Azospirillum brasilense: one gene and its partner. The protein of the gene in region 1 interacts with the protein of each later gene in a pairwise test. Links are inferred from orthologs where the notes say so. Each region holds a gene or a part of one and is shown on either strand. Other genes may lie near its edges. The genes, in order: accC and ribD.

The links.
Region 2: the proteins of accC (region 1) and ribD interact in binary tests that used the Escherichia coli proteins (3 or more experiments, as listed by UniProt). The link is inferred for Azospirillum brasilense from one-to-one orthologs.

The regions. Positions count from the first base shown.
Region 1 is NZ_CP032345.1:875,592-892,188, reverse strand. Bases 7,795-10,591 are described here. They hold accC (acetyl-CoA carboxylase biotin carboxylase subunit), read left to right. Parts: upstream 7,795-8,419; coding sequence 8,420-9,763; downstream 9,764-10,591. Other genes in these bases: D3869_RS04380 (ribonuclease T2 family protein), read right to left, coding at 10,041-10,591; accB (acetyl-CoA carboxylase biotin carboxyl carrier protein), read left to right, coding at 7,950-8,399; aroQ (type II 3-dehydroquinate dehydratase), read left to right, coding at 7,795-7,926. Outside these bases: D3869_RS04425 (methyl-accepting chemotaxis protein), read left to right, coding at 140-2,581; D3869_RS04420 (hypothetical protein), read left to right, coding at 2,686-3,048; D3869_RS04415 (hypothetical protein), read right to left, coding at 3,242-3,799; D3869_RS04410 (cation diffusion facilitator family transporter), read right to left, coding at 3,867-4,886; D3869_RS04405 (dynamin family protein), read left to right, coding at 5,074-6,537; D3869_RS04400 (substrate-binding periplasmic protein), read left to right, coding at 6,599-7,351; more of aroQ, read left to right, coding at 7,477-7,794; more of D3869_RS04380, read right to left, coding at 10,592-10,694; aat (leucyl/phenylalanyl-tRNA--protein transferase), read left to right, coding at 10,820-11,461; D3869_RS04370 (DUF2155 domain-containing protein), read right to left, coding at 11,495-11,932; D3869_RS04365 (hypothetical protein), read right to left, coding at 12,051-12,320; outer membrane lipid asymmetry maintenance protein MlaD, read right to left, coding at 12,505-12,990; D3869_RS04355 (NADH:ubiquinone oxidoreductase subunit NDUFA12), read right to left, coding at 13,021-13,413; D3869_RS04350 (LysE family translocator), read right to left, coding at 13,543-14,262; D3869_RS04345 (lipid A biosynthesis lauroyl acyltransferase), read right to left, coding at 14,229-15,137; lpxK (tetraacyldisaccharide 4'-kinase), read right to left, coding at 15,130-16,140; D3869_RS04335 (3-deoxy-D-manno-octulosonic acid transferase), read right to left, coding at 16,137-16,597. UniProt on the Escherichia coli protein: This protein is a component of the acetyl coenzyme A carboxylase complex; first, biotin carboxylase catalyzes the carboxylation of the carrier protein and then the transcarboxylase transfers the carboxyl group to form malonyl-CoA.
Region 2 is NZ_CP032345.1:328,037-333,229, reverse strand. What follows is about bases 607-3,417. They hold ribD (bifunctional diaminohydroxyphosphoribosylaminopyrimidine deaminase/5-amino-6-(5-phosphoribosylamino)uracil reductase RibD), read left to right. Parts: upstream 607-1,358; coding sequence 1,359-2,477; downstream 2,478-3,417. Other genes in these bases: ribB (3,4-dihydroxy-2-butanone-4-phosphate synthase), read left to right, coding at 3,174-3,417; D3869_RS01750 (riboflavin synthase), read left to right, coding at 2,590-3,177; nrdR (transcriptional regulator NrdR), read left to right, coding at 877-1,341; glyA (serine hydroxymethyltransferase), read left to right, coding at 607-844. In the rest of the region: more of glyA, read left to right, coding at 1-606; more of ribB, read left to right, coding at 3,418-4,298; D3869_RS01740 (6,7-dimethyl-8-ribityllumazine synthase), read left to right, coding at 4,321-4,785; transcription antitermination factor NusB, read left to right, coding at 4,819-5,193. UniProt on the Escherichia coli protein: Converts 2,5-diamino-6-(ribosylamino)-4(3h)-pyrimidinone 5'-phosphate into 5-amino-6-(ribosylamino)-2,4(1h,3h)-pyrimidinedione 5'-phosphate.

The DNA of each region.
Region 1 (16,597 bases):
TCGGATAGGTCGGAGGCTATAGAATTCGCGCCACAGTCCGCGCCGCGTCCGCCAGATCGGGCCGGCATGGATGGTCGGCGGCGATGATCGGCGGCGACGCTCCCCTGCGCCGCCGGATCGCAATCAAAGGATCAGGTCGATGCAGACAAGCAGTCTGGCGGGGCGCTTCAAGGTCGGGACCCGCATTTACTTCGGTTTCCTTGTGGTGTTGCTGCTGCTGGCGGTGGTCGTCGCCATCGGCGTGCGGGGCCTCGGGGTGGCGCGGTCCGGCTTCGAATCCTACGCGACGGTGAGCAACCACTCGATCCAGGTCAGCTCGATCGACGCGCAGGTCGCCCAGATGCGCCGCCTCGCCTTGACCTTCAACACCTTCGGTGACCCGAAGGTGGCGGAGCAGGTGCGCGCCGTCCAGGCGACCCTCGTGAAGGACCTGCGGGGCGCGCTCGACGGAACGACCGGCGAGCGCCGCGCCCTGCTGGAGCGGATGAACCAGGTCTTCGCCAACTACGTGACCGACTTCAACACGCTGGCGGAGCTTCGTCTGCGCCGCGACCGCCTCTACGCCGAGCAGCTCGTCCCGGCGGGCGAGAAGGCGCGCGAGTCCGTGTCGCAGCTCGTCTCCACCCTGATCGCCGACGGCGAGCACGAGGCGGCGGCCAACGCCGCCCTCGCGCAGGAGCAGCTGCTGCTGGCGCGGCTGGCCGCGTCGCGCTTCTTCACCAGCCCGAACGAGTCGATCATCGCCGAGGTGTCGGCCCGTGACGACGCCTTCGGCGAGGCCATCCGCCGGGCGACCGAGCGGCTGAGCAACCCGGCGCGCCGGGCCGCGGCGCTGGCCGCCGACCAGCTCTCCGACCGCTACGTCTCGCTGTTCCGCGAGACCGCCGCCGTCATGCTGGAAAACGCCCGGCTCGTCGACGTGATGGGCGCCCGCGGCGTCGAGTTCGCCGACCTTTCCGACCGCACGGTCGCGATCGAGGGCAAGGACCGCGACGCCGTGCTCGCCGATACCACCGGCAGCATGGACCGCACCCTGTCGGCCAACATAACGATCGCGGCCGGCGCCTTCCTGTTCGGCCTGCTGCTGGCCTGGGCGGTGGCGCGGTCCATCGTGAAGCCGGTCGTGTCGATGACCGAGACGATGACGAACCTCGCCGGCGGCGACCTGACGGTGACCATCCCGGCGCTGGCCAACCGCGACGAGATCGGGCGGATGGCGCAGGCGGTGCAGGTGTTCAAGGACAACGCCATCCAGAAGAAGGCGATGGACGAGGCCGAGCGCGAGCGGCTGGAGGCCGAGCGCCGCGCCGACGAGGCGCAGCGCGCCCGCGAGACGGCGATCGGCGAGGAGATCGCCGCGCTGATCGACGGCGTGTCGAAGGGCGACCTGTCGCGCCGGCTGGAGCTGAGCGGCAAGGACGGCTTCTACCGGACCATGTCGGAGGGCATCAACCGCTTGACCGACACGGTCGAGGCGGTCATCGCCGACCTCGGCGCGGTGCTCAGCGCGCTCGCCCAGGGCGACCTCAACAAGCGGGTGGAGCGCGATTACCAAGGCGCCTTCCAGACGCTAAAGACCGACGTCAACACCACCTCCGCCAAGCTCGGCGAGATCGTCGGCCAGATCCTGCGCGCCACCGACGCGATTTCCGGCGCGGCCTCCGAAGTCTCGCTGGGGTCGAGCGACCTCGCGGAGCGGACGGAGCAGCAGGCGTCGTCCCTGGAGGAGACGGCGGCGAGCATGGAGGAGCTGGGGGCCACGGTGCGTTCCAACGCCGACAACGCCCAGCGCGCCAACGGCATGGCCGCCGACGCCCGCACCGCCGCGGAGTCCGGCGGCACGGTGGCGGACTCGGCCATCGACGCGATGAAGCGCATCGAGGCGTCGAGCCGCAAGATCACCGACATCATCGGGGTGATCGACGAGATCGCCTTCCAGACCAACCTGCTGGCGCTGAACGCCGCGGTGGAGGCGGCGCGGGCCGGCGACGCCGGGCGCGGTTTCGCGGTGGTGGCGCAGGAGGTGCGCAACCTCGCCCAGCGCTCCGCTCAGGCATCCAAGGAGATCAAGGGGCTGATCCTCGACAGCGACAGCCAGGTGAAGGACGGTGTGGAGCTGGTCAAGAAGGCCGGCGACGCGCTGGAGGGCATCGTGTCGGGCGTCCAGCAGGTCGCCGGGCTGATCGCCGAGATGGCCTCCGCCTCCTCCGAGCAGGCGGCGGCGCTCGACGAGATCAACGCCACCGTCTCGCAGATGGACGAGATGACCCAGAAGAACGCCGCGCTGGTCGAGGAAACCACCGCCGCCGCCCAGTCGCTCGCCAATCAGGCGACGGACCTGCGGTCCCTGGTCAGCTTCTTCAAGCTGGACGCCGCGGCCTTCGCGGCGGCTCCGGCCGCCCATCACGGTGGGGGGGCTCCGGCCCTGCGGCGCAGCATCACCCCGACCAAGCCGGCGCCGGCCAAGCCCGCGGCGCGCAAGGTGGCGGCGGCCCCGTCCCGTCCGGCGGCGGTGGGCAAGGCGGCTTCGGCGACCCTGCAGCGCGCGTCGGCCGACGAAGACGACTGGAAGGAGTTCTGAGTCCGGCTGCGTTGAAAAAAGCGTGCGATGGAAAGGGCGGCGCGGACGTTTGTCAGGGTAGGCCTTCACACCGGCCTCGATCACCAACCGGGAGTGACGAACCCATGACCGCGCGCCGCCTCATCCCCGTAAGTCTCGTGGCGCCTTTGCTCCTTGCCGGTGCCCTGTGGACGGTGCCGGCGGGCGCCGCCGACAAACCGCCCCCGCCCGGCGCCACCCCACCGGGGCCAAGCGCGCCCAGCACGCCGGGCGAGCAGGCCCGCCAGGGGGTGGAACTGCTGATGAAGGCCTTGGAAGGGTGGGTGCGGCAAGTGCCGATGTTCGCTCCGCCCGAAGTCACGCCGGAGGGCGACATCGTCATCCGCCGGCTGGACCGCTCGCGTCCCGTACCGCCCAATCCGCCACCGGGCGAACCGGCGCCGCCGAAGTCCGAACCACCGGTGCCGAACGCCCCGACGGACCTTTAGAGCGCCGGCGAAGCCCGATACAGCCTGTCACGCAGCGCTCCGGTGCGGATTGCCAAGCCTGGCGGGACCCCGAACAGCCTTAACGCTTCCTTAATTCATAGTTAATAGCGCGTTAACGACCGTTTGCGGGCCAAACAGAGGCCGGGAGGGCCGGGCTGCGTGACGCGCTGTATCGGCCTTCGCGGGCGGCCGCTCAGCCGGCGTGCCAGGGACCGCCCGGACGGGCGAATCCTTCCACCTGATCGCGCAGCTTCTGGATTTGCGACGGGGTGAGGGCGAGGCCGAGCCGGGCGGCGAAGGCGGCGGCCAGCGCGCCGCGCGTCGGCCGCTCCCCCCGCTCCGCCAGGGCGCGGTACAGTTCGAACGCCGCGGCGTAGCGCCACAACGCGTCGGGGCGACGGCGGAGTTGGGCCGCCTGAGGGGTGGCAGCGGACTCCAGATGGGCTTCCAGGCGCTGCAGGGCGTCCGCCGCCGACAGGGCGGGCAGGGGGACGGGCGGCTCCGGTTCCCGCTCGGGCCGGCCGATGGCCGCCTTGGCGCGGTGCCGGCGCTGGCGCAGCCGATCCTCGTTGCGCAGCCGCTCCGCGTAGGCGGGATCGCTGCGCCGCCGCTCGGTGCGGGCGCGGTTGGCGCGGGCGTTGCGCTCCTCCCGGTCCGCGTGGCTCTGGGGATCGCTGAGAAGGAAGGCCAGCTCCTCCGCGGTCAGGCGCAGGGAATCGGTGTCGGTGTCGGCGTTGTTTTCGGCAGTCATGCCGAAAACAACGTTTCGGGCGCCGTTTCCGATCCATCCGACCGAAGAAGATCACAGACGGGGCGCGTCAGGCCGCGCGATGCATCTCCCGGCCGTCCGGGCAGGGGCCGGTTTCGACCTGGACCGTGGCGTGGCCGATGCCGAAGCGTCCGCGCAGGGTCTCGACCAGATCGCGCAGCACCGCGTCGCGGTCGGTCCCCGGCGGCACCACGGCGTGCATGGTCAGGAGCGGCCGCTCCGCCGTCAGCGACCAGACATGGACGTGGTGGATGTCGGTGACCGCCGGCACCGCCTGGTGCAGGGCGCTGCGCAGCTCGTCCACGTCGATGCCGACTGGCGTGCCCTCCACCAGGATGTGGGCGCTCTGCCGCACCACCTCCCAGGCGCCGCGCAGGATCAGCAGGGCGACCAGCACCGACAGGATCGGGTCGATGGGTGTCCAGCCGGTCGCCAGGATGATGCCCGCCGCCACGACCGCCGCCACCGAGCCGAGCAGGTCGCCCAGCACGTGCAGGGCGGCGCCGCGGACGTTCAGGTTCCCGCGGTCGCCGCGGTGCAGAATCCAGAAGCCGACGAGGTTGCCCAGCCCGCCCAGCACCGCCACCGCCATCATGGTGCCGCCCAGGACCGGCTGGGGCTCCAGCAGCCGCTGCGCCGCCTCCCACAGGATCCAGGCGGAGAGCAGGAACAGGCTGAGGCCGTTGACGAAGGCGGCGAGGACCTGGAGCCGGTGGTAGCCGAAGCTGCGCCGCCGGTCGGACGGGCGCCGCCCCAGCCGGAAGGCCAGCCAGGCGAGCGCCAGCGCCGCCGCGTCGGTCAGCATGTGCCCGGCATCGGCCAGCAGGGCGAGCGACCCGGACAGCACGCCGCCCACCACCTCCACCACCATCAGGCCGGCGGTCATCAGCAGGACCAGCAGGATTCGCCGCTCGCTGTCCGCCGTCACCGTCGCGGTGTGGGCATGCCCGTGGCTGTGGTCATGGCTGTGCGCATGGCCGTGCTCATGCCCATCCCCGTGTTCATGATCATGGTCATGATGCTGGTGATCGTCGTCATGGGCGCCATGCCCCCGCGGTCCCTGCGTCACTGGCCTGCCTCCTCGCGCTCATGCTTGGAATGGGACGACGCCATCAGGATAGGACCGACGCCGCGCCGCCGTCACGGCGTTTCCGGTCACGGCGATTTCGCTGTCCATCGCAACGGGCCCTCGTGCTAGAGAATGCCTCCGACACGAGACGTCACCCCATTTCACAGCAGACGGGACCCGGCCGGCCATGACCCCCAGGCAAGCCCTCCAGCAGCGCCTCGCCGCCCTGGACGCGCATCTCCGCGCGGAAAACCCGAACCTTCTCCCGGTCATCCCGACCTTCCGCAATTTCGACCGGGTGCTGGTCCGGCTGGGTCTGCTGGGTCCGCACGAGTCGCTGACCACCCGCATTCCCTGGTGGCCGATGATCGCGGTGCTGGGCACCTTCTCCGCGGGCAAGTCCACCTTCCTCAACGGCTATCTCGGCGCACCGCTGCAGAACACCGGCAACCAGGCGGTGGACGACAAGTTCACGGTGATCTGCCACGGGCCGGAGACCCGGCGGGAGGCCCTGCCGGGCACCGCGCTGAACGCCGATCCGCGCTTTCCCTTCTACCGGATCGCCGACGAGATCGAGAAGGTCGCGGCGGGCGAGGGCAAGCGCATCGACAACTACCTGCAGCTCAAGACGCTGTCCGGCGACCGGGCGCGCGGCAAGATCTTCATCGACTCGCCGGGCTTCGACGCCGACGACCAGCGCCGCTCGGTGCTGCGGCTGGTCGACCACATCGTCGAGCTGTCCGACCTCGTGCTGGTCTTCTTCGACGGGCGCCACCCGGAGCCGGGGGCGATGCAGGACACGCTGAAGCATCTGGTGGCGAAGACGGTGGACCGCGCCGACGCGCGCAAGGTCTGCTACATCCTGAACCAGATCGACACCACGGCGAAGGAAGACAATCTGGAGGCGGTGTTCGGCGCCTGGCAGCGCGCCATCGCGCAGGCCGGTCTGGTCTCGGGCCGCTTCTACGCGCTCTATGACAGCAAGTCGGCGGTCGCCATCGCCGACGACGCGGTGCGCGCCCGCTACGAGGCGCGGCGCGACTCCGACCTCGCCGAACTCCAGGTGCGCATCAACGAGGTGGAGGTCGCCCGCGCCTACCGCATCGTCGGCATGATCGACAGCCTCGTGAAGGAGCTGAAGGGCGAGATCGTCCCGCAGCTCGCCGCGGCGATGAAGCGCTGGCGCAAGCTGGTGCTGATCGGCGACGCGGTGTGGCTGGCCCTGCTCGCCCTGCTGTTCGGCGGGATCGCCAGCCTCGCCGGCGGCGACACGGTGTCGGCCTTCCTCACCTGGCTGACCCAGTCGCAGCCGGCCTGGGCCGGCGGCCTGCCGGTCGGGGTGCTGGCGGCGCTGGTGGTGCTGGGCGGCCTGTTCGGCGCCGGCCATTTCTGGCTGCGCTCCTTCATGGCACGGCGGGTCGCCCGCAGCCTGCCGGAGCGCTACGGCGACGTCGACCTGAACCTCCAGCAGGGCTTCCTGCGCAACACCCGCTTCTTCCGCTCGATCTTCCGCAAGAAGCCGGTCGGCTGGAGCGGCGGCGCCGAGAAGCGCATCTTCTCCATCCGCGAGGCGGTGGCGGAGCATGTCCAGCGCATCAACGACCTGTTCACCGACCCCGCCGGGCGGCGCAACCGCGCCCCGGCGGAGTGAGCGGGCGTCCGCGGAAGAGGGAAGGGGGCGGGCGATGGCGGGGCGGCGGTGTCTTCTGGCCATGCTCCTGCTGCTGGTGGCCTTTGGTCCCGTCCACGCCACACCGCTCGACTCGGCGCCCCTCGGTTCGGCCCTGGATCTGGTCACCGGCAACGATTTCGCCCCCTTCACCGGGGAGGACCTGCCGGAGGGCGGCCTGCTGACCGAGATCGTGCGCCGCGCCTTCGGCGAGGTCGGGCTGCGCTACGATGTGCGCTTCATGCCTTGGCGCCGCGGCTACGACGGCGTGCTGGCGGGCAGGTTCCTCGGCACCTTCCCATATGTTCGCACGCCGGACCGCGCGGTGGAGATGCTGTTCTCCGACCCGCTGCTGGAGGTGCGGCAACTCGTTTACCTGTCCGCCCACAGCGGCATGGACTTTCGCAAACCGGAGGATTTCCGAGGGCGCACGGTCTGCGCGCCGGTCGGATACGCCCTGCCGGCGGAGCTGGCGGAACTGGCCGCGGCGGGCGCGCTGTCGCGGGAGAGCCCGGCGGACCTGCCGGCCTGCGTGCGGATGGTCGCCTCGGGACGGGTGGACGCCTTCGTCATCGACGAGTTCACCGGGCGCAGCGCCGTGGCGAAGGCGATGGCCGGGGATGATATCCGCGTCGCCTCCTTGCCTTACGCCCGCGCCGGGCAGCACCTGATTCTCTCCCGTTCGCTGCCGGAGGCGGCGGCGATCATGGCGGCCTTCAACGCCGGATTGAGAAAGCTGAAGGATGGCGGGGCCTTCGAAGAGATTTTGCGCCGTCATCTGTCCGCCGCGCCGTGAGGCATTTGGCGTCTAAGGGAGCAGAACACGCCGAATGGGCGTAACGTTTGCGCCATGCGGCATTGCCAGCGCGACGCAAAGTGCTATAAACGCGCGGACTCGATCTTGGAAAAGGGGCGTGGCCCGTGGCCATCGACGCTTCCGTTCTGGTCCTGAACGGACCGAACCTGAACATGCTGGGCGTGCGCGAACCGCACATTTATGGCTCCATGACGCTCGATGATCTGGAAGGCGCGTGCCAGGAACGCGCCGAACAGCTCGGGCTGGCCATCGACTTCCGGCAGTCGAACCACGAGGGCGAACTTGTTTCCTGGATTCAGCAGGCGCGGACGGAGCATGACGGCATCGTCATCAACGCCGGCGCCTACAGCCACACCTCCGTCGCCATCATGGACGCGCTGATCCTGTCCGAGCTGCCGATCGTCGAGGTGCATCTCTCCAACATCTACAAGCGTGAGGCCATCCGCCACCACTCGCACATTTCCGCGGTGGCCAAGGGGATGATCTGCGGCTTCGGCCCTCACGGGTATCTGCTGGCGCTGGACGCCATGGCGAATATCCTCGAGCGCGACTAAGGAACACGGGAAAAACGAACACCATGGCAAGCTTCGACATCGACGGCGATCTGGTCCGCAAGCTCGCGGATCTCCTGCGTGAGACGGGCTTGAGCGAGATCGAGTTTGCCGAGGGCGAGAAGCGGATCCGCGTCACCCGCCCGACGGCCGCCCAGGCGGTGGCCGTGCACGCTCCGGTCGCCGCTCCCGCCCCCGTTGCGGCTCCGGCCGCCGCCCCGGCGGGCAAGCCCGCCAGCCATCCCGGCGCGGTCACCTCGCCGATGGTCGGCACGGCCTACGCCGCGGCCGAGCCGGGCGGCACCCCCTTCGTTCGCGTCGGCGACACGGTGAAGGCCGGCCAGACCGTCCTCATCATCGAGGCGATGAAGGTCATGAACCCCATCAAGGCCCCGCGGGGCGGCACGGTTGTCGAGGTCCTGGTCTCCGACAGCCAGCCGGTGGAGTTCGGCGAAGTCCTAATGATCATCGAGTGAGCGGGGATCATCCCTTGGCGATGTTCGAGAAGGTCCTGATCGCGAACCGCGGTGAGATTGCTCTGCGCATCCACCGCGCCTGCCGTGAGATGGGAATCCAGACCGTGGCGGTGCATTCCACCGCCGATGCCGACGCCATGCACGTCCGCCTCGCGGACGAGAGCGTGTGCATCGGTCCCGCGTCGGCCCGCGAAAGCTACCTGAACATTCCGGCGATCCTGTCGGCGGCGTCGATCACCGGGGCGGACGCGATCCATCCCGGCATCGGCTTCCTGTCGGAGAACGCCCAGTTCGCGGAGATGGTGGAGGAGCACGGCTTCACCTTCATCGGCCCGACCGCGGAGCACATCCGCATCATGGGCGACAAGGTCACCGCCAAGAAGACGGTGATGGAGCAGGGGCTTCCCGTGGTCCCCGGCTCCGACGGCCCGGTGCCGACGCTGGAGGAGGCCGAGAAGATCGGCCGCGAGACCGGCTATCCGATCCTCATCAAGGCGGCGGCGGGCGGCGGCGGCAAGGGCATGAAGGTCGCCCGCAACCCCGACCAGCTCAAGGAAGCCTACCAGCTCGCCCGTGGCGAGGCGCGCGCCGCCTTCGGCAACGACGAGGTCTACATCGAGAAGTATCTCGGCAAGCCCCGGCACATCGAGATCCAGCTTCTCGGCGACGAGCATGGCAACTGCGTGCATTTCGGCGAGCGCGACTGCTCCGTGCAGCGCCGCCACCAGAAGGTCATCGAGGAAGCCCCGTCGCCGGCCCTGAACGCCGAGCAGCGCGCCTTCATCGGCGATCTGGCGGCCAAGACGGCGGCGGCCATCGGCTACCGCGGCGTCGGCACGATGGAGTTCCTGTTCGAGGACGGGCAGTTCTACTTCATCGAGATGAACACCCGCCTGCAGGTCGAGCACACGATCACCGAGATGATCACCGGCATCGACCTGGTGCGCGAGCAGATCCGCGTGGCGACCGGCGCCCCGCTCGGCTACGGCCAGGCGGACATCCGCTTCCAGGGCCATTCGATCGAGTGCCGCGTGAACGCGGAGCATCCGGAGACCTTCATCCCGTCGCCGGGGAAGATCGACGGCTACCACGCGCCGGGCGGACTGGGCGTGCGCGTCGACTCGGCGCTCTACGACGGCTACCGCATCCCGCCGCATTACGACAGCCTGATCGCCAAGCTGGTCGTTCACGGCACCACCCGCAACGAGTGCCTGATGCGGCTGCGCCGGACGATCGAGGAGTATGTGATCGGCGGCGTCGACACCACGCTGCCCCTGCACCAGCGCATCATCGCGCAGCAGGCCTTCATCGACGGCAACTACGACATCCACTGGCTCGAACAGCTGATGGGCATGAAGAAGTAAGCCGTCGAGCGGTTCGACGAGCGGGTCAATGAAAAGAGCCCTTCTTCCCGATGGGGAGGAAGGGCTCTTTTCGTTCCAGCGGGTGCCGGATTCTCGGATGACAAGGTCTTCACGGATTTCACGGACCCAGGCACGGATTTCACGGATTTTTATATCCGTGCCCAGTGCGGGCCTGTTCGATCAGCGCGCTGAGCAAGCCCAAAGAAATCCGTGAAATCCGTGCCTTAATCCGCGCAATCCGTGAAGCCCCTGTTGTCCGCGATAATCCGACACCCCGTCACGGCGCCGCGGTCAGCAGCGCGTCGCGGCGGCAGCGGTCGACCACCTTGGCGCCGCAGGGCATGAAGGTCAGGTCCTTGTTCAGGCACAGCCGGACCTCCGCCACGTCGCGCTTGGAGCAGACCAGCGCCACCGACTCCGGCTCCAGTCCCGGGTTGGCCTGGACGAACAGGCGTTCCACCTGGGTCGCCGGGATCGACAGGTCGGATTTCGGGGCCTGGAGCGCCTCGGGGATCTTCACCTTGGCGAAGGCCTTGCGGACCTGCGCGAAATAGTCGGTGACGGGCAGGCCGCTGCAGGTGCCGTGCTTCGTCCACTGGTGCACGATCAGCCCGACGCTGGGCATCACCGGCATGGTGGCGTCCACCACGGCGCGGGGGACGGTGCGGTCGCGTGTGCAGGTGGCCGGGTAGCCGCCGTTGCTGTATTGCGGCCACAGGCCGTGGACGATGAAGCCGAACTTGCGCTCGACCCCGCACTGGTCGGGGTCGGCGTCCCCCTGATTCTTGGCGCAGTGGGTTGGCGACCAGGAGAGGCTGAGCACATAGTAATCGAAGGTGCCGGGCTCCGCCTTGCGCTGCGCCCATGACGCGCCGGTCATCGAGAGAAACGCAACCACCGATACGATGATGGCTGACAGAGCCGTCTTCATGCTGGAATCCCTTCTGAGAAAGCGCCTCCACGTTGCATACCATGGTGGGAGCCACCTGTCGCGCGGAAGTGGTGCGCTGAGATAACGTTGCGGGGGTGAGGGGGCAAACGGCTATAGTGTCGGCGATGATCGAGCTGTCCGCATCGCTGCTTCTGCGCGCCTACGCCGCCGGCATTTTCCCGATGGCGGAGAACGCCGACTCCGAGGAGCTGTACTGGTTCGATCCGGAGCGGCGCGGCGTCCTGCCGCTGGAGGGCTTCCACGTCCCGCGCAAGCTGCGCAAGACGGTGCGGCGCGGCCCGTTCGACCTGCGCTTCGACACGGCGTTCCGCGCGGTGATCGAAGCCTGCGCGGAGCCGACGCCGGACCGTCCGAAGACCTGGATCAACGGCGACATCCTGCGGCTCTACACCGAACTGCACGAGCGCGGCTGCGCCCACAGCGTGGAATGCTGGAGCGGCGGCCAACTCGTCGGCGGCCTCTACGGCGTCGCGCTGGGCGGCGCCTTCTTCGGGGAAAGCATGTTCAGCCGCGTCACCGACGCCAGCAAGGTGGCGCTGGTCCATCTGGTCGCCCGGCTGCGCGCGGCGGGCTACAGGCTGCTGGACGCGCAATTCGTGACGGAACATCTGAGCCAGTTCGGCGCCATGGAGATTCCGCGCGCCGAGTACCGTCGCCGGCTGGCCGCCGCCCTGGCGGTGCCGACGGACTTCGGCGGCGTCGACCAGGGGGCGGCCATCACGGCGCTGCTGGGCGCGGAAGGCTGAGGGCGGGAAACGGAGGGCTCGGCCCGGCTGGACTCAGTCCCCCTCGCAGGACAGCACCCAGACGTCGTAGATCGGGTGCTCCATCGCCGACAGGGCGGGGCTGGAAGCGAACATCCAGCCGCTGAACACAGGCTCCGCCTGTTCGCCGGGCTTGTTCTCGATCACTTCGAGGAAGGCCGCGGTTTCCGGCGTCTCGATCGGCGGGTTTTCCTTGCAGGCGCGCAGCGTGATGCGCAGGCTGCCGAGCGCCTTGGTCTCGCCGACCGCGATGGTGAAGGTGGAGGTGCGGGCGGTGATCTTGTCCAGCCCCTGCAGCTTGGCGGCGGAGCGGCTGACCATCTCCTCCGGCACCGGAGCGGCGCCGGCCGGGCCGGCCGGGCTCAGGACCGGAAGGCAGAGCAGCGCGGCCGCTAGGGCCGCGCCGCGCAGGCGGAGGCTTTTCGGAGTCGTCGTCACTGGGATCGTCGTCACTGGGGATCGCTTCCGTGATGTCGAACGGCGTGGGCCGAAACCCGACAGCCTTCTAGCCCGGAAGCGTCTCCCCGTCTACTCCGTGACCGCTTTGTTGAACCGGCTTTGTCGGGGCCGCTTACTGGGTGATGCTGCCGCTGGGGCGGGTGCCGCCGTAGGGGGCGTTGGTGGTGGACGGGCCGGCGGTGCCCTCCTTCTCCTCGACCTTCTGGGTGGCGGTGCCGCCCGCAGCACCCGCGGCGCCGCCGACCACCGCGCCGACCGGCCCGCCGACCACGGCGCCCGCCGCCGCCCCGCCCAGAGCGCCGCTGGCGGCCTTCTCCTCGGTGTTCACGCCGCAGGCGGCGGCGAGCAGGGCGAGGCCGAGAACCAGGAAACGGGCTTTCATCGCTGATCTCCTTTGATGAGTGTGCCGTGTTGGGCCTGGGCAAGGAAACGCCAGCGTGGCCGAGGCTGTTCCGAAGGGGATTGGGGAAAAGTGGGTGGGCAAATGAAAAAAGGGGCCGCGAGGCCCCTTCGTTCGTCGTACCGGTGTGTTGTGGCCCGGTGTGTTGTGGCCCGGTGTGTGGCGCTTACAGCTTGGGCGGCTCGCCGCCCTCCTGGCCGGGCTTGCTCATGTTCTGCAGCGAGAAGATGACCTGGCCCAGGAGCTGTTCGATGCCGGGGGTGCTCTGCGTGTATTCGACGCGGCCGTCCGGCTTGAGCATGTCCTCCTCGCCGCCCGGCTCCAGCGACAGGAACTTGCCGCCCAGCAGGCTTTCCGAGGCGATGACCGCCGCGGTGTCCTTGGGCAGCTTGATGTCCGGGTGGATCGACATGTGCACGACCGCCTGATAGCTCTTCGGGTCGAGCGTCAGTTCGGTGACCGACCCCACCTTCACGCCGCTGATCCGCACGTCCGCCCCGCTCTGGAGGCCGGAGATGCTGGTGAAATTGGCGGTGAGGGCATAGCCGTTCACCTTGCGCAAATCGGCGCTGGTGTAGGCGAAAGCCAGAAAAAAGCCGGCCACGGCGAGGACGACCCCGCCGAGCACGGTTTCAATCACATTGCGGCGCATGAGGGATTCCTAAAGGACCGCGCGGGCGTCTCAGCCCGGAGTCCAGGGTTCGTAATCGCCGGTGGCGCGCACGCGCTGCCCGCCCGCATACTGGTGTCCGGGCGGCCGGTAAGCCTGGAGCGAGCCGGACAGGTTCGGCAGATGCTCCTTCTGCCACGGCTTGTGGAAGGCGCTGTTGCCTTCCGGCAGCGGCTCCTTGGTGGTGTGGTGGAGCCAGGAATGCCATTCCGGCGGCACCTTGGAGGCATCCGGCTCGCCGGCATAGATCACCCAGCGGCGTTCCTTGACGCCGGCGATCGCGCTCGGGGACCGGTAATAGGTGTTGCCGAAGCGGTCGGTGCCGACCTTGTTGCCCCGGCGCCAGGTGACAAACCGGATGTGGATGTTCGCCATCCAGGTGATCAGGGAGATCTTCTCGCTCATCGTCGCTCGCGGTCGGTAAGCCATTCGGCCGGACGGGCTGGCCGGTTAAACGCGGGCGGCACTATGACACCCCCGGCCACGCTCGTCCACTGACTCCGCAACGTCTTTTCCCGCCTGACGGATTTGCCGTCAGGCGATGCGCCGGTCGGTCAGCAGCAGGCGCAGCGCGAAGCCCAGGAACAGCACCCCCGCGACGCCGTCCAGCACCGCCCGCACCCGCGCGCTCGACAGGGCGCGCCGCGCCGCACCTGCGCTGAGCGCCGCGACCCCCAGCAGGTAGAGGCCGCCGATGACGCCGAGGATCGCGCCGAGCAGGAAGATCTGCAGCGCGACGTGGCCGAGCGCCGGTGCGACGAATTGCGGCACGAAGGCGAGATAGAAGAGGATGACCTTCGGGTTCAGCAGATTGGTCAGCAGCGCCTGGAGGAAGACGCGGTGCGCCGGGGCCGACTCGGGCTTGGCCGTGGCCTCCGCCGCTTCGCCGCGGCGGCCGAAGCCGGTGCGCAGGGCGCTCCACAGCGCCCGCCCGCCGATCCAGCCCAGATAGGCGCCGCCGGCGTAGCGCAGCACGTCGAACAGGGCCGGCGAGGCGGCGACCAGCGCCGAGATGCCGGCGGCGGCGAGCAGCGCGTGGATCAGGTTGCCCAGCGTGATGCCGGCGGTGGCGACCACCCCGGCGTTGCGCCCGTCCATCACGCTGCGCGACAGGACGAGCAGGGAATCCGGTCCCGGCGCCAGCGTCAGGACCAGCGCCGCGACGAGGTAGAGCTGAAGCAGATGCGGGTCGAGCGGCAGGGCCATGGAAACCTTCTCCGTCAGTCGGGCCAGCGCCGGTGCAGCCAGAGCCATTCGGCGGGGCGCTCGCGAATCCATTGCTCCAACAGGGCGTTTAGGCGCTCCATCAAAATCCGCACATCAGCGTTGCGGTCGCCGCTGTTCGGCGGCTCCACCGGCGGCAGGACGGTGATGCGGAAGCGCGCGCCGTCCAGACGCTCGGTCCGCGCCGGCACCAGCGGGATGCCCAGCCGCAGGGCGAGCTGTGCGGCCGCCGGGGCGGTCATGGCGTCGCGCCCGAAGAAGGGGACGGGCATGCCGTCGTTCAGCTTCTGGTCGATCAGCATGCCGACGTGCCCGCCCTTGGTCAGCACCCGGATCAGCGTGCGGGCGCCGTCCGACCCTTTGGGGATGTGTGTGCCGGAGGCGGCGCCGCGCAGCTCGGTCAGCAGGGCGCCGACATAGGGGTTGTTGGGCGCGCGATAGACCAGCCCCAGTTCCACGCCCATCTTGCGCGAGGTGACGGACTGCACCTCCCAGTTGGCGAAATGGCCGGAGACGAGGATGCCGGCCTTGCCGTCCTCGCGCAGGGCGTCGATGTGCTCCGCCCCGATCACCTCGGTCCGCCCGCCGGGGCCGTATTCGCCGATGGCGTCGAGGTGCGGGTATTCGGCGATGACGCGGCCCAGATTGTCCCACATGCCGCGGATGATCGCGTCGATCTCCGCGCGGGACTTTTCGGGGAAGGCGCGCTCCAGGTTGCGGCGGGCGGTGCGGGTGCCGCGCAGGCGCGGGCCGATGGTCCGCCCGATCCAGCCGCCGAGCGCCGAGGCGCGGTCCACCGGAAGGGCGCGGAACAGGCCGCAGAAGCCATGGACGAGGACGGCCTCCAGCGGGTAGCCGACCCGGCGGGTCAGCCAGGATACCAGGGGGCCGCGCGGCTTAGCCATTGGGAACTCCAGTCGGAAGCGCGGTCAGAAGGGGGCCGAGCAGGCGGTCGAGGGCGGCGGGGTCCTGCCAGACGGCGCGCACCGGCACCGCCCGGACCAGGGCGCGCAGGGGCTCGGGCAGGCGGACGGCGTCCTTCACGGTGGTGACCGGCAGGGCGCCCAGCGCGTTGGCGCGGTCGATCAGGGCCATCACCTCCTCGGGACGGTAGGGATGGTGGTCGGCGAAGGCGGCGCGCTCCACCACGCGGGCGCCCAGCGCCTCCAGCGTCGCGAAGAACTTTTCGGGCCGCCCGATGCCGGCGAAGGCCAGGACCGTCCGCCCGGCCAGGGCACGGGCCTCCTCGACCGGCTCCAGCCGGGCGTGCAGGAGGGGCAGGGTGCCGGCGACGCGGCGCTCCACCCCGGCGCGGTCCTCGCCCACGACGACGACGGCTCCGGCGCGGGCCAGCCCGCGCTCCACCGGCTCGCGCAGGGGGCCGGCGGGGATGAGGTGGCCGTTGCCGAAGCCCACCGCCCCATCCACCACGATCAACGAGAAATCCTTGAAGAGGCCGGGATTCTGGAAGCCGTCGTCCATCACCAGGACGGAGGCCCCCGCGGCGATGGCCGCCCGCGCCCCGGCGGCGCGGTCGCGCGCCACCCAGCAAGGGCCATGGGCGGCCAGCAGCAGCGCCTCGTCGCCCACCGCGGCCGAATCGTGGACGCCGAGGTCGACGGCCAGCGGGCCGCGCTCGCGCCCGCCATGGCCGCGGGTGAGGAAGGTGGGTGCCACGCCGCGGGCGCGCAGGGCCTCGGCCACGGCGATGCAGACCGGCGTCTTGCCGGCGCCGCCCGCCACCAGATTGCCGACGCAGAGGACCGGTGCCGGGGTCCGCTCCGGCCGCCCCGCCGCCATGCGCAGCCGCCCGGCCAGCCCGTAGAGCGCGCCCAGCGGGGCGAGCGCCCAGCCCAGGGCCGCCCCGGCGGCTCCGCCGGACCCGTACCAGAAGCCGGGAGTCCTCATGCCGCGGGCCGGACGCTGCCGACGCCGAGGACAGGGGCGAGCGCGGCCAGGGCGCGGTCGACGATCCGCCGGTTGCCCTCGGTCACCGCCGTCGCGCCGGCGGCGACGCGGGCGCGGGCGGCTTCGTCGCTCAGCAGGCGCCCGACCGCGTCGGGCAGCGCTTCCGTCCCGGCCACCGGCAGGGCGCCCCCGGCGGCTTCGAGCTGGCGGGTGATCTCCGTGAAGTTCCACATGTGCGGGCCGTAGAGGACGGCGCAACCGAGCAGGGCCGGTTCCACCGGGTTCTGGCCGCCGTGGGGGACGAAGGAACCGCCCATGCAGACCACCGGGGCCAGCCGGTAGAACAGCCCCATCTCCCCCATCGTGTCGGCGATGTGCACGGCGTCCGCGGCGGCGGGCAGGGCGCCCTCGCCGCGGCGCGAGACGGTCAGGCCGCGCTGGCGCAGCAGCGCCGCGA
Region 2 (5,193 bases), 550 kb from region 1 along the record:
GTACGGCGTGCGCCGCGACGACCACCTGATCGACTTCGACGAGGTCGAGCGCCTGGCCCGCGAGCACAAGCCGAAGCTGATCATCGCCGGCGGTTCCGCCTATCCGCGCGTCCTCGACTACCAGCGCTTCCGCGCCATCGCGGACGAGGTCGGCGCCTACTTCATGGTGGACATCGCCCACTACGCCGGCCTGATCGCCGGCGGCGTCTATCCGAACCCGTTCCCCTACGCCGACGTGGTCACCACCACCACCCACAAGACGCTGCGCGGCCCGCGCGGCGGCATGGTGCTGACCAACAGCGAGGAGATCGCCAAGAAGATCAACTCGGCGGTCTTCCCCGGCCTGCAGGGCGGCCCGCTGATGCACGTCATCGCCGCCAAGGCGGTGGCCTTCGCCGAGGCGCTGCGTCCGGAGTTCAAGACCTACGCCAAGAGCGTCCTGGACAACGCCCGCGCCCTGTCGAGGGTGCTGATCGAGGGCGGTCTGGACATCGTGTCCGGCGGCACCGACAGCCACATCGTGCTGGTCGACCTGCGTCCGAAGAACCTGACCGGCAAGGCCGCCGAGGCGAGCCTGGAGCACGCCGGCATGACCTGCAACAAGAACGGCGTGCCGTTCGATCCGCAGAAGCCGATGGTCACCTCCGGCGTCCGTCTGGGCAGCCCGGCGGCCACCACCCGCGGCTTCGGCGTGGCCGAGTTCGAGCAGGTCGGCCGCCTGATCGTCGAGACGCTGGACGGTCTGGCCGCCAGCAACTCCGGCGACAACGCGGCGGTCGAGGCGAAGGTGCGGGAGGAGGTGCGCGAGCTGTGCCGCCGCTTCCCCATCTACCCGACCCTGTGATCATCAAGACCGACTAAGGGGAAAGGCCGGACATGCGCTGCCCGTTCTGCGGACACGAGGACACCCAGGTCAAGGACTCGCGACCGACCGAGGACAACTCGGCGATCCGCAGGCGGCGGTTCTGCCCCAGTTGCAGCGCGCGCTTCACCACGTTCGAGCGCGTCCAGCTCCGTGAGCTGACGGTGGTGAAGAGCACCGGCCAGCGGGAGCCTTTCGACCGCGAAAAGCTCCTGCGCTCCATGCGCATCGCCCTGCGCAAGCGCCCGATCGACGCCGACCGCATCGACCGGGTGGTCAACAGCCTGGTGCGCCAGCTCGAATCCTCCGGCGAGAGCGAGATCCCGTCGAAGCAGATCGGCGAGATGATCATGGTGGCGCTGCAGACGCTCGATCAGGTCGCCTACATCCGCTACGCCTCGGTCTACAAGGACTTCCGCGAGGCGTCGGACTTCAACGAGTTCGTCGAGCAGCTCGCCCCCGAAGCCCAGAACGGGTGAGGGGGCGGGCGGCGCCCATGGCGAAGCAAGCCATTCATCCCGACGATGCCCGCCACATGCGGGCCGCCCTGGCCCTGGCGGCGCGCGGGCTCGGCAACACCTGGCCGAACCCGGCGGTGGGCTGCGTCATCGTGAACGGCGGTGTGGTGGTCGGGCGTGGCTGGACCCAGCCGGGCGGGCGCCCCCACGCCGAGACGGAAGCCCTGGCCAGCGCCGGTGCCGCCGCGCGCGGGGCGACCGCCTATGTGACTCTTGAACCCTGCAATCATTACGGGAAAACCCCGCCCTGCGCTCTGGCGTTGGTGGAGGCAGGGGTGGCGCGGGTGGTGGTCGCCTGCGGCGATCCCGACCCGCGGGTCTCCGGCGGCGGGCTGGAGCGGTTGCGCGCCGCCGGGATCGCGGTGGACATCGGCGTCTGCGAGGACGCGGCCTGGACGCTCAACGAAGGCTTCTTCCGGCGCATCCAGGATGAACGCCCACTCTATACACTGAAGGCGGCAACGACGCTGGACGGGCGCATCGCCACCCACAGCGGCCAGTCGCAGTGGATCACCGGTCCGACGGCGCGGGCCTGGGGGCACCGGCTGCGCGCCACTCACGACGCGATCATGGTCGGCATCCGCACCGCGCTCGCCGACGACCCGGAACTCACCTGCCGCCTGCCGGGGCTGAGCCACCGGTCGCCCGTGCGCATCGTGGTGGACAGCCGGCTGCGCCTGCCGCTGACCGGAAAGCTGGCCGTGGGCGCGCGGTCCGTGCCGACCTGGGTGGTCACCCGCGAGGACGCGGAGCCGAGCCGTCTGGCCGTCTTCCAGGACTGCGGACTCGAGGTGATCCGCGTGCCCGCCGACTCCGCGGGCCTGCCGGATCTGGTCGAGGCGAGCGCCGCCCTGGCCCGCCGCGGCCTGACCCGCGTGCTGGTGGAGGGCGGGGCCACACTGGCGGCCTCGCTGCTGCGCGCGAATCTGGTCGACCGGCTGGAATGGTTCCGCGCCGCCTCGGTCATGGGCGGCGACGGGCTGCCGGCGGTCCATGCCTTCGGTGTGGACGGGCTGGAGCGTATGGCGCTGTTCCGCCGGACCGACCTGCGGCAGGCCGGGGATGATCTCGTGGAAAGCTACGTCCGCCGCGGTTGAGCGGTCGGGGATGTGCGGCGTCCGGCACCGTGCCGGGCGCAACAGTCCGTTGCGTGCCGCGCCGTGCGGATGAATCTTTCACACGATTGAAAACCTGCTAAATTGCCGGCCCATGTTCACCGGAATCATCACCGATGTTGGGCGCGTTCGGGCCGTGGAACGGCAGGGCGACACCCGGTTCACCGTCGAGACCGCCTTCGCTATGGAGACGGTTCCCATTGGCGCGTCCATCGCCAACAACGGCGTCTGCCTGACCGTGGTCGAGAAGGGGCCGGGCTGGTTCGCCGTGCAGGCCTCCGCCGAGACCCTGTCGAAGACGACGCTGGGCGGCTGGGCCGAAGGCACGCGCATCAATCTGGAGCGGGCGCTCAAGGTCGGCGACGAACTGGGCGGGCACATCGTGTCCGGCCATGTCGACGGCGTCGCCACGGTCGTGGAGGTCCGCGCCGACGGCGAGTCGAAGCGCTTGACCTTCGAGGCGCCCGCCACCCTGGCGAAATACATCGCCTCCAAGGGGTCGGTGGCGCTGGACGGCGTGTCGCTGACGGTGAACGAGGTCGATGGTGCGCGCTTCGGCGTGAACATCATCCCGCACACCCAGGACGCGACCACCTTCGGCGCGCTGAAGGCCGGGGATCGGGTGAACCTGGAAATCGATATGCTCGCGCGGTATGTGGCGCGGCTGGCAGGGCAGGAATGACGTCCGAGTTTCACGAGTATCTGTCGCGCCCCGAGGAGATCATCGAGGAGGCGCGCCAGGGCAGGATGTTCATCCTCGTCGACGACGAGGACCGCGAGAACGAAGGCGATCTGGTCATCCCGGCCCAGTGCGCGACCCCCGAGGCCGTGAACTTCATGGCCAAGTACGGGCGCGGCCTGATCTGCCTCGCCATGGACCAGAACCACATCGAGCGGCTGCGCCTGCCGCTAATGGCGCAGCAGAACGGCACCCGTCACCAGACCGCCTTCACCGTTTCCATCGAGGCGCGCGAGGGTGTGACCACCGGCATCTCCGCCGCCGACCGCGCCCGCACCATCCAGGTCGCCATCGACCCGACCGCCGGGCCGGACGCCATCGTGACGCCGGGCCACGTCTTCCCGCTGCTCGCCCGCGACGGCGGCGTGCTGGTCCGCGCCGGCCACACGGAAGCCTCGGTGGACATCGCCCGCATGGCCGGCATGACCGCGGCGGGCGTGATCTGCGAGATCATGAACGACGACGGCACCATGGCCCGCCTGCCGGATCTGGTGAAGTTCGCGCAGTTCCACGGGCTGAAGGTGGGCACCATCGCCGACCTGATCGCCTACCGCCGCCGCACCGAGACGATCGTCGAGCAGAAGCTGGCGGCGACGCTGGACAGCCGCTTCGGCGGGCGCTTCCAGATGTACGTCTATGTCAACAAGGTGGCCTACGCGGAGCACATCGCGCTGGTGCGCGGCGACATCTCCGGCGATGAGCCGGTGCTGGTGCGCATGCACGCCCTGTCGGTGCTGGACGACGTGTTGGGCGACCGGAGCGCCGCGCGCGACGGCGAGCTTCAGGCCTCCATGGAGATGATCGCGCGGGAAGGCCGCGGCGTCATCGTCCTGCTGCGCGAGCCCATGGCGAACAGCCTGACCGAATCGGTGATGGCGCGGCTCGAAGGCCACGACAACCCAACCCCCGCCCTGCGGGATTATGGCGTGGGCGCGCAGATCCTGCTGGACCTGGGCGTGCGCGACATGGTTCTGCTGTCGAACCGCAAGAAGTCCATCATCGGGCTGGAGGGGTACGGCCTGACCGTGCTCGGCCACCGCCCGATTCCCCTGCAAGACCAGTAACGGCCAGCCGAGCGACCCTGAGATGACCGAAAAGCCCCATCTGATGATCGTGGAAGCCCGCTTCTACGAGGACATCGCCGACGAGCTGGTGAAAGGCGCCATTGCCGAGATCGAGAAGGAGGGCGCCACCTACCAGCGCGTCTCGGTCCCGGGATGCCTGGAGATCCCGGCGGCGATCCTGTACGCCCTGCGTTCCATGGACTTCTTCACGGCGCGCAAGCGCTTCGACGGCTATGTCGGGCTGGGCTGCGTGATCCGCGGCGAGACCACCCATTACGACATCGTCTGCAACGAGAGCGCCCGCGGTCTCCAGGACCTCGCGCTGCGCTACGCGCTGGCCATCGGCAACGGCGTGCTGACGGTCGAGAACCGCGAGCAGGCCTGGGCCCGGGCTTCCGTGACGGCCAAGAACAAGGGCGGTTTCGCGGCGCGCGCCTGCCTTGACATGATCGAACTCAAGCGCCAATTCCGCCTCTATCCGCGGTGACCCCGCGGTGCAATTCCTGACAGACTGAGCATCATGAGCAACGACGACGCGGCTGGCCGCGCGAAACAGAAGCGCGGCTCCCGGAACCGGACGGGTGGCGGATCGGCCAAGGCCCGGCGCAAGGCCGCGCGCCTTGCCGCCGTTCAGGCCCTGTACCAGATCGACCTGAACCAGATCGAACCGACCGGCATCGCCGTGGAATCCGTGATCGGCGAGTTCGTCAATCACCGGCTGGGCGAGGAGATCGACGGGGCGAAGTTCGTCTCCGCCGACCCGCAGCTGTTCGCCGACATCGTCCGCGGCGCCGCGCACCGCCGGGCGGAGGTCGACGGGATGCTGGCCTCGGCGCTGGAGCCGCGCTACGCGCTCGACCGGTTGGAACTGCTGATGCGCGCCATCCTGCGGGCC